2 regions of the Photobacterium sp. J15 genome follow, and region 2 is predicted to be linked to the other one. Evidence: riboswitches for the same ligand, from Rfam matches in the RefSeq annotation. Region 2 holds a riboswitch; the other holds the start of a gene.
What was found. Region 2 has a riboswitch for thiamine pyrophosphate ahead of thiB (thiamine ABC transporter substrate binding subunit). Riboswitches for the same ligand answer to the same signal wherever they lie in the genome.
Positions count from the first base shown of each region.

Region 1: it holds a riboswitch for thiamine pyrophosphate, as region 2 does, so the genes downstream of both, thiC (phosphomethylpyrimidine synthase ThiC) here and thiB (thiamine ABC transporter substrate binding subunit) in region 2, are expected to answer to the same signal.

Region 1 covers NZ_CAWMUI010000001.1:57,594-61,808, forward strand. Annotated here, with positions in the region: tRNA gene AACQ93_RS00285 (tRNA-Asp) at 1-49, shown strand, start outside; tRNA gene AACQ93_RS00290 (tRNA-Trp) at 86-162, shown strand; fluoride riboswitch at 453-516, shown strand; gene AACQ93_RS00295 (voltage-gated chloride channel family protein) at 602-1,972, shown strand; TPP riboswitch at 2,076-2,173, shown strand; gene thiC (phosphomethylpyrimidine synthase ThiC) at 2,310-4,215, shown strand, end outside.
Region 2 covers NZ_CAWMUI010000001.1:3,401,377-3,405,591, reverse strand. Annotated here, with positions in the region: gene thiP (thiamine/thiamine pyrophosphate ABC transporter permease ThiP) at 1-1,577, opposite strand, end outside; gene thiB (thiamine ABC transporter substrate binding subunit) at 1,591-2,538, opposite strand; TPP riboswitch at 2,681-2,787, opposite strand; gene AACQ93_RS15165 (DUF547 domain-containing protein) at 2,931-3,719, opposite strand; gene leuD (3-isopropylmalate dehydratase small subunit) at 3,958-4,215, opposite strand, start outside.

The sequences.
Region 1 (4,215 bases), 3.3 Mb from region 2:
CGGCCTGTCACGCCGGGGGTCGCGGGTTCGAGTCCCGTCCGCTCCGCCACTTATTCAGACAAAGTTAAGTCTTAAAAACGACTACAGGGGTGTAGCTCCAATTGGCAGAGCAGCGGATTCCAAATCCGCGTGTTGGGGGTTCGAATCCCTCCACCCCTGCCATCTTTGAAGCCTCAGCAGAAATGCTGAGGCTTTTTTCGTTTATAGCTCCAATTGACAGAGCAGCGGATCCCCCTGATACCAAAAACAGCGCGAGTTAGGGTTCGAATCCCTTCTTCTCTGCCATCTATGAAGCTTCAGATTACGCGTCCCGGTTAAATGCTGGTTTTTGTTTCTGTGACCTTTCCTGCTTTATATCAAGCAAAAGCTATTTTACTGCCTGAAGGCAAAATTTAAGCTTGTTGCTTGCTGTATTTCCCGTTAGCATTCCCTTTTGTTGATGAACAGCCATGTTCATTACGGGTGATGGAGTTCCACCTTTAACCGCTCTACTGAGATGATGACTCCTGCTGTAGTAGGATAGATCCGTCTATGGTAGGGCTAAATCATTTGCCATAACGTCTATCCTGAAGAATTAACTTTGTAATGATAGATAACTGGTATGGCACACCCACTAAGCGCTAACCCCAAAACTTTTGTCCAGATCCTAAGATGGACACTTCTTATAATTCCTGTTGCCGTTATTGTTGGCTCTCTTAACGCCTTTTTCCTTTGGAGCTTAAGCTTCGCTACTGAGACCCGGATTGATAACCCTTGGCTGCTATATCTGTTACCGTTAGCCGGGATTGTGATTGTTTATTGCTACCGGAATCTGGGTAAAAACTCAGAGGGTGGTAATAACCTGATCATGGATGAAATTCATGAGCCGGGAGCTGGTATTCCAACCCGAATGGGGCCGTTGGTATTAATCACAACAGTCATCACTCACTTGTTTGGTGGTTCTGCCGGACGTGAAGGGACGGCCGTGCAAATCGGTGGTGCAACGACGCACTGGCTGGCTCGTTGTTTCAAGCTGAATGAAGCAGACACCCGCCTGATCTTAATTGCCGGTGTTGCAGCCGGATTTGGTGCTGTATTCGGTACTCCATTGACCGGAGCGATTTTTGCGCTTGAGGTGCTGGCTATTGGGCGTCTGCGCTACGACGCGATTATTCCTGCTCTGTTTGCCGCTATCCTCGCTGATGTTGTATGTAGTGCTTGGGGTGCACACCATACCCATTATCGGATCGACTTCCTTGAGACCATTACCTTGTTTGAGCATGCGGTGAAGGTCGATATTCTGATGGTGGCGAAAATTGTTCTGGCTGCCATTGCATTTGGTTTGGCGGGTTACCTGTTCGGTGAGCTTACCCATGCGTTTAAAGATATCTTCAAGGCAACACTTAAAAACCCTTACCTGATTGTGGTTGTCGGAGGTTTGATTGTTATTGGGGCGGTGCACCTGATTGGTAACTATGACTATATAGGCCTTGGTGTGTACTCAAGTCGTGAAGGTGGCGTCAGTATTTTAAGTGCTTTCCATGAAGGTGGTGCAGAGTGGTACAGTTGGTTGCTTAAGTTGCTGTTGACTGCGATTACCTTGGCTGCCGGGTATAAAGGCGGGGAGGTGACACCGCTGTTCTTTGTTGGTGCGACTTTGGGTAACACCATGGCATGGATACTTGGTGCGCCGGTTGATTTATTTGCTGCGCTTGGATTCCTCGCTGTTTTTGCTGCGGCGACTAACACTCCGCTTGCTTGTACCATTATGGGCGTCGAGCTGTTTGGTGCCGACCATATGCTTTATTTTGCGATTGCCTGTTATACCGCTTACTACTTTAGTGGCCATACCGGCATCTATTCTTCTCAGCGAGTGGCTGTACCTAAGTTGTTTGATTTAGACGGAGCACCGACGATTACCCATAAACTGGGTGAATTGCGAGAAACTCATTCATCACTTCTGAAAAATTTAGCGAAAAAGTTCAGTAAATAATTCTTAGGCCGCACAAATGTGCGGCCTTTTTTGTTTGGGCTTAAGTTCAATAATTTATGTGAATTACGCTTGCTGCCTGTAAGGTGCTTACCTATACTCATCACTTAACTTGTCGGAGTGCCATTTGGCTGAGACCGCTTTGCGGGATCCGTAGAACCTGATCGGGCTAATACCTGCGAAGGGAACAAGAGACAATTCATCTGTCTAGCTACACCATCGAAATCGATCGGCCGTAGCCGCAGTATTCAGACGACGCTGTACACCCTAAGTGTATGCCTCTTGTTTATGCACCCATCCGTCAAGCAACTTCCCTCTAATAAGATGAAAGGAAATTGCTATGTCGAATCGCAAACAAGCGAGACTGGAAGCTAAACAATTTATTGATTCACTCACCGTCCAGCCTTACCCGAAATCCCGTAAGGTGTATGTGGAAGGAAGCCGTCCTGATGTTCAGGTGCCGATGCGTGAAATAACGCTGTCGGATAGCCTTGTTGGTGGATCCAAATCAAACCCGATTTATGAGCCCAATGAACCGATACGGGTTTATGACACATCCGGTTATTACACCGATCCTGATTGCGACATTGATATCTATGCCGGCTTGCCTTCTGTCCGGGATGCGTGGATAGCAGAGCGTAATGATACCGAGCTGCTGGACGGGCTGAGTTCTGATTATGCTCTGAGCCGTTTGGTTGATGATACGCTGGATGAGCTGCGTTTTAGTCAACGAGCTTGTATCCGCAGAGCGAAGCCGGGGCATCGGGTTACTCAGCTCCATTATGCCCGCCAAGGGGTGATCACTCCGGAGATGGAGTTTATTGCGATCCGTGAAAACATGGGGCGGGAAAAATATCGAGATTCCACTCTGAATCTGCAACATCCGGGTATTAGCTTTGGCGCAAACCTGCCTGAAGATATTACGCCGGAGTTTGTCCGCCAGGAAGTGGCGGCTGGCCGGGCCATCATCCCTTCGAACATTAACCACCCTGAATCTGAGCCCATGATTATCGGCCGTAACTTTCTGGTTAAGGTCAATGCTAATATCGGTAATTCCGCCGTCAGTTCATCCATTGAAGAAGAAGTTGAAAAATTGGTGTGGTCGACCCGCTGGGGCGGCGATACGGTGATGGATCTGTCCACCGGGCGCAATATTCACGAAACCCGTGAGTGGATAATCCGTAACAGTCCGGTGCCGATTGGTACTGTGCCTATGTACCAGGCGTTGGAGAAAGTGAACGGCATTGCCGAGAACCTTAATTGGGATGTCTTCCGCGATACTTTGCTGGAGCAAGCCGAACAGGGTGTTGATTATTTTACAATTCATGCAGGTGTTCTGCTGCGTTACATCCCGATGACCGCAAAGCGAGTGACAGGAATTGTGTCACGAGGCGGTTCGATTATGGCCAAGTGGTGTCTGGCTCACCACCAGGAAAGCTTCCTTTATACCCATTTCCGAGAGATCTGCGAGATCTGTGCCCAATACGATATTTCCCTTTCCTTAGGAGACGGCCTGCGTCCGGGATCCATTGCTGATGCCAATGATGAAGCGCAGTTCAGTGAACTGCGAACCCTTGGTGAACTGACCAAAATTGCCTGGGAATATGATGTACAGGTGATGATTGAAGGGCCGGGACATGTGCCGATGCATATGATTAGGGAAAACATGGAAGAGCAGCTCAAGCATTGCCATGAAGCACCATTTTATACCTTAGGCCCGCTGACTACGGACATCGCTCCGGGTTATGACCATATTACTTCCGGGATCGGTGCGGCGATGGTTGGCTGGTATGGTTGCGCCATGCTTTGCTATGTCACTCCCAAAGAACATCTTGGATTGCCTAATAAAGAAGACGTAAAAGTGGGTCTGATCACGTACAAGTTGTGTGCCCATGCGGCAGACTTGGCGAAAGGTCATCCGGGAGCGCAAGTGCGTGACAATGCATTGTCGAAAGCGCGCTTTGAGTTTCGCTGGGAAGACCAGTTTAATTTAGGCTTGGATCCGGATACGGCCCGAGCCTATCACGATGAAACTCTACCCCAGGAATCCGGTAAAGTGGCTCATTTCTGCTCAATGTGCGGACCAAAGTTCTGTTCAATGAAGATCTCCCAGGAAGTACGCGATTACGCCAGCAATCTTGAACACAACAATGAGCTGGAAATTAAAGTACTTGATGAACCATTACAGGGAATGCAGCAGAAAGCCTCTGAATTCCGCGCCCGGGGTAGTGAGTTGTACCACCCTA
Region 2 (4,215 bases):
ATCAGTATTTTTTCAACCAGGGTAAAAAGTCCCAGGCTCAGGAGCAGCAGGATTAAGGCTGCGACGGCGGCGGCATCCATCTGGTAGCTGCCCATCAGTTGGAATAGATAAAGCGGCAGGGTCTGAAAATCTCTGCTGCCAAACAGGGCTATCGCTCCCAGATCGCCCAGCGAGAGTACAAAGCCAATTGCCAGCGCCTGAGCCAGTGGTTTGCGCAGGGCGCGCCACTCGACCAGACGCAGGCGTGACAGTCCGTGCATGCCCAGGCTCTGGCACAGTGGGTTGTATTGCTGGGCCAGATGCAGCATTGGCTGACTGAGGGTTTTAATTACATAGGGCAGCGCCATCAGGGCGTTGACTCCGACGACCACCCAGAAGGCGGCTTCGAAGGCATCGGTGTACCGGCGCAGCAGCAGGAAAATCCCGGTGCTGAGAACTAGTCCCGGCGTGACCAGAATAATGGTGCCGAGCAGCTCAATACCATCTGCGGGTAGTGTTTTCTTCTCAATTCGCCATTGGCGGCTGGCCAGCAGGATCGCAACCCCGGCGGTGACCGCCAGGACACAGGCAAGTAGGGCAATTTTCAGCGAGTTTGCTACGGCCTGCCACAGTGCTGGTTCTGCCAGCAGGGTCGGTAGCTTACTGTTCAGGCCGGCACTGATAACCGCCAGGATCGGGGGCAGTACCAGCAGAATAGCAAAGCCGATCCACAGCCAGTCCCAGGATTTTGCCTGCCAGCTGTCGAGATAGTTCTCCGGTTGGCGGGATACCGAGCCGCTCATGGTCGACAATGGTTTGGTAAAACGCTGGGTTATCAGCACCAGACTGCTGCAAATCAACATCTGCCACAGGGCAAGGATGGCACCGCCGGCCAGGTCAAAGTCGTAGCGCAAGGCCTGATAGATAGCCAGCTCAATCGTGGTGGCTTTAGGGCCGCCGCCCAGCGACATGATCACCGCAAAACTGGTAAAGCAAAGCATGAAGATCAGGCCTATGACATGGGGCAGTTGCTGGCGCAGCCTGGGCCAGGCGACAAAGCGGAACTTATGCCAGCCTTTGATCCCAAGGTGGGCAGCTAGCTGGTGCTGCTCGAACGGGATCCCTTCAAGGCTCTGTAGTAACAGTCGGGTTGCCAGCGGGAAGTTAAGGAAAACGTGCGCCAGCAGTATGCCGTTGAGACCATAAACAGAGAATGGCAGGGATTCTCCGAAATGCTGGTACAGTTCAGCCAGCAGGCCGCTCTTACCATAAATCGCCAGCAGGCCGAATACCGCAACCAGCACAGGTAGCACCAGAGTCATGGCAAACAAACGTAATAACAGGCTGCGTCCGGGAAAGTTTCGCCGTGACAGGGCATATGCCGCGGGGATGGCCGGGATCACACTCAATATCGTGGATAACAGGGCCTGATAGAAACTGAAGCCGGCGACATGGCGCAGGTAAGGATCCTGCCAGATGAAGAACGGGTTGAGTTCGTTGGCCTGGCTGATCAGGGCTGAGATAGCGCAGAGCACCAGAGTGACAATCAGCCCGGCAGAGACGATGCCGGGCAGAATTTGGGTAACGCGGGTATTCAAAGGTCGGTAGCCATTATTGGGTCAGGGCATGTTGCCATTCACGGATCCATCCACGACGTTGAGCGGCCACTTCCTCGGCGCTGAATTCCAGTGATTTAGCTGGCAGTGTCAGCTGTTCAAAGCCTTTCGGCAGCGCCTGTTCGGTGACAGGATACATCCAGTTGCCAGTTGGGATCACCGACTGGAATTCCGGCGTCAGGATAAACGACAGGAACTTATCGGCCAGCTTTTGATTTTGGCTGTTCTTGAGCTTGGCGGCGACTTCGACCTGCATATAGTGGCCTTCGCTGAAGTCAGCGGCTTTATACTTGCCTTCGTTTTCGGCAATGATGTGGTAAGCCGGAGATGTGGTGTAAGACAGCACCAGATCTGATTCGCCCTTCAGGAACATGTTGTAGGCTTCGGACCAACCTTTGGTGACAGTAACGGTTTTTTTCGCCAGTTGCTGCCAGGCGGCATCAGCTTTGTCACCATAGACAGATTTCATCCACAGCATCAGGCCCTGGCCTGGAGTAGAGGTACGCGGATCCTGGTAGATGATGCTGAGATCGTCACGCTTAACCAGTTCGCTCAGGCTTTTCGGCGGATTGGCCAGCTTTTCTGAGTTATAAACAAAGGCGAAGTAGCCGTAGTCATAAGGGACGAATGTGGTGTCCGTCCAGCCGTTTGGCAGGGTGACTTTACTGGTATCAACGTTATGTTCAGCCAGCAGGCCGGTTTTCTTCGCTTCACTCAACAGATTGTTATCCAGCCCCAGCACGATATCTGCCTTGGTACCTTTACCTTCAAGGCGCAAGCGGTTGAGGATCGATACGCCGTCTTCCAGCGCGACATATTCCAGGTCACAGCCACACTGAGCCTCAAAGGCTTTTTCAATCGCCGGGCCCGGTCCCCAGTCTGAGGCAAATGAGCTGTAGGTGTAGACAGTCAGGGTCTCTGCGGCCATGGCAGAGCCAGCCATCAGCGACAGGGTTAAAGTCGGAAGAAGTTTGTTCACTATGCGCTCCTAAATACCCTTGCTTCCCGCAAGGGGGATAAATATGAGCGGCACAGGGTTGAGAAAAGGCGTCCGGCATCGTGCTGCGACGCTGACACTTGATTGTGGTCGGTATTATCTCAATTCCTACGCCAGCATGATCTGGTTCAGGTTCAGTGGGTTCTGCGGTTGCAGTCTCAGTCCGGTTTAGGTCGGACACCCCAATGAGAACGAGAGCTATTGTAATGCGCTATGTCGCTGGTTGCCAGCGCAATACAAGAGTGTACGCAGAATATTGATCCGCATCTGTGACGGTTGTGCCGATACAGGGCAGGCTGAAAAATAACTGTCAGATTATATGGTTAATTAGTTTGTGCTCACTTCGCCTCATTGAGTGACCAGTTATAGTCGTAGCTGACATTATTCAGTTGCAGAGGTTGTCCTTTGTGGTACTGGTTGAGGTGCTTTTGCAGATCGCGTTGTGAGCCGAAGTCATTGCCGTACCAGTCATAAATGGATGACAGCTGAATGCGGTTGCCGTTGATTTCCACGCCCTTAGGGCTGTTTATGAAACGGCTGGCGGCCTGTTCGAGTAGTGTTTCCGTGTTGTCGGCTGTAAAGGCGACGGGTTGCAGGTCCGGACAGCCGAGGCTTGCGCAGTTTACCGCATAGTGAATCCGGGCATCACGCCAGATCGGGCGCAGGATGCGATGCTCTATATCATTGAGTGACAACGCCTGCTCGGCAACCGTGATTAGCTCCTCATCCCATGGCCCGAAGCTGAAGAAGCCGCCGAGTTTGGTGATGGATTTGATCGGGTAGTTATTGATGATCAGTCGTACGGTCAGGGCATTATAAAGGTTGACCCAATAGGCAAACTGCTCCGGTTTTGAATACTGACGGGGATCGATGGTCGCAAGTTGGCGAATGTAGCGGTCAAGCTCCCATTTGTCGTTATCGGAGACTGCGTGATAGCGAAACAGGGTTTGTTGGGGCAGCTCCACCAGATAGGTGTCCAGCATCTTTTGCCAGCGGCTGTGGTCAATCATCGCTGTGTTTGTCTCGTTGCTTTTTTGCCAGAATGGCCACAGGTCGGCTTTGGGGGCCGCCAGTACCGGGCTCAGGGCAGAGGAGATAAGCAGGATAAAAGTAAGTAGCAGTCGCATGGGCTGTCCTTAGTCAGAGCAAATTATTCATTTTGGTATACCAGATGACCCTGTCAGGGGCGAATGTCTTTCATTTGTTTCTTCTGCAATTAATTATGGAGAAGAAAACAGGTGATGAAAAAAGGTTATTGTTCCGTTTGGTATAAGTGATAGAAAAGAAAGCGCCCCGGAGAATGAACCGGGGCGTGAGTTTGTTACTGCTTACTTTTATCAACTATTCAGGTGTGTGGCTGAATAGTCAGGCAAGAAAAGCCGGGATATTACTTTCATACTCGGCGATTTTGTCTTCATGCTGCAGGGTCAGGCCGATGTTATCCAAGCCGTTCAGCAGGCAGTGGCGGCGGAATTCGTCAATTTCAAAACGGTATTCCTTGTCGTTGGCAGTGACGGTCATGCTCTTCAGATCTACCGTAACTTCGGCACCCTCGTTGGTTTCAATGAACTGGAAAATCTCATCGACTTCCTGTTCGGTCAGGCGTACCGGCACCATCTGGTT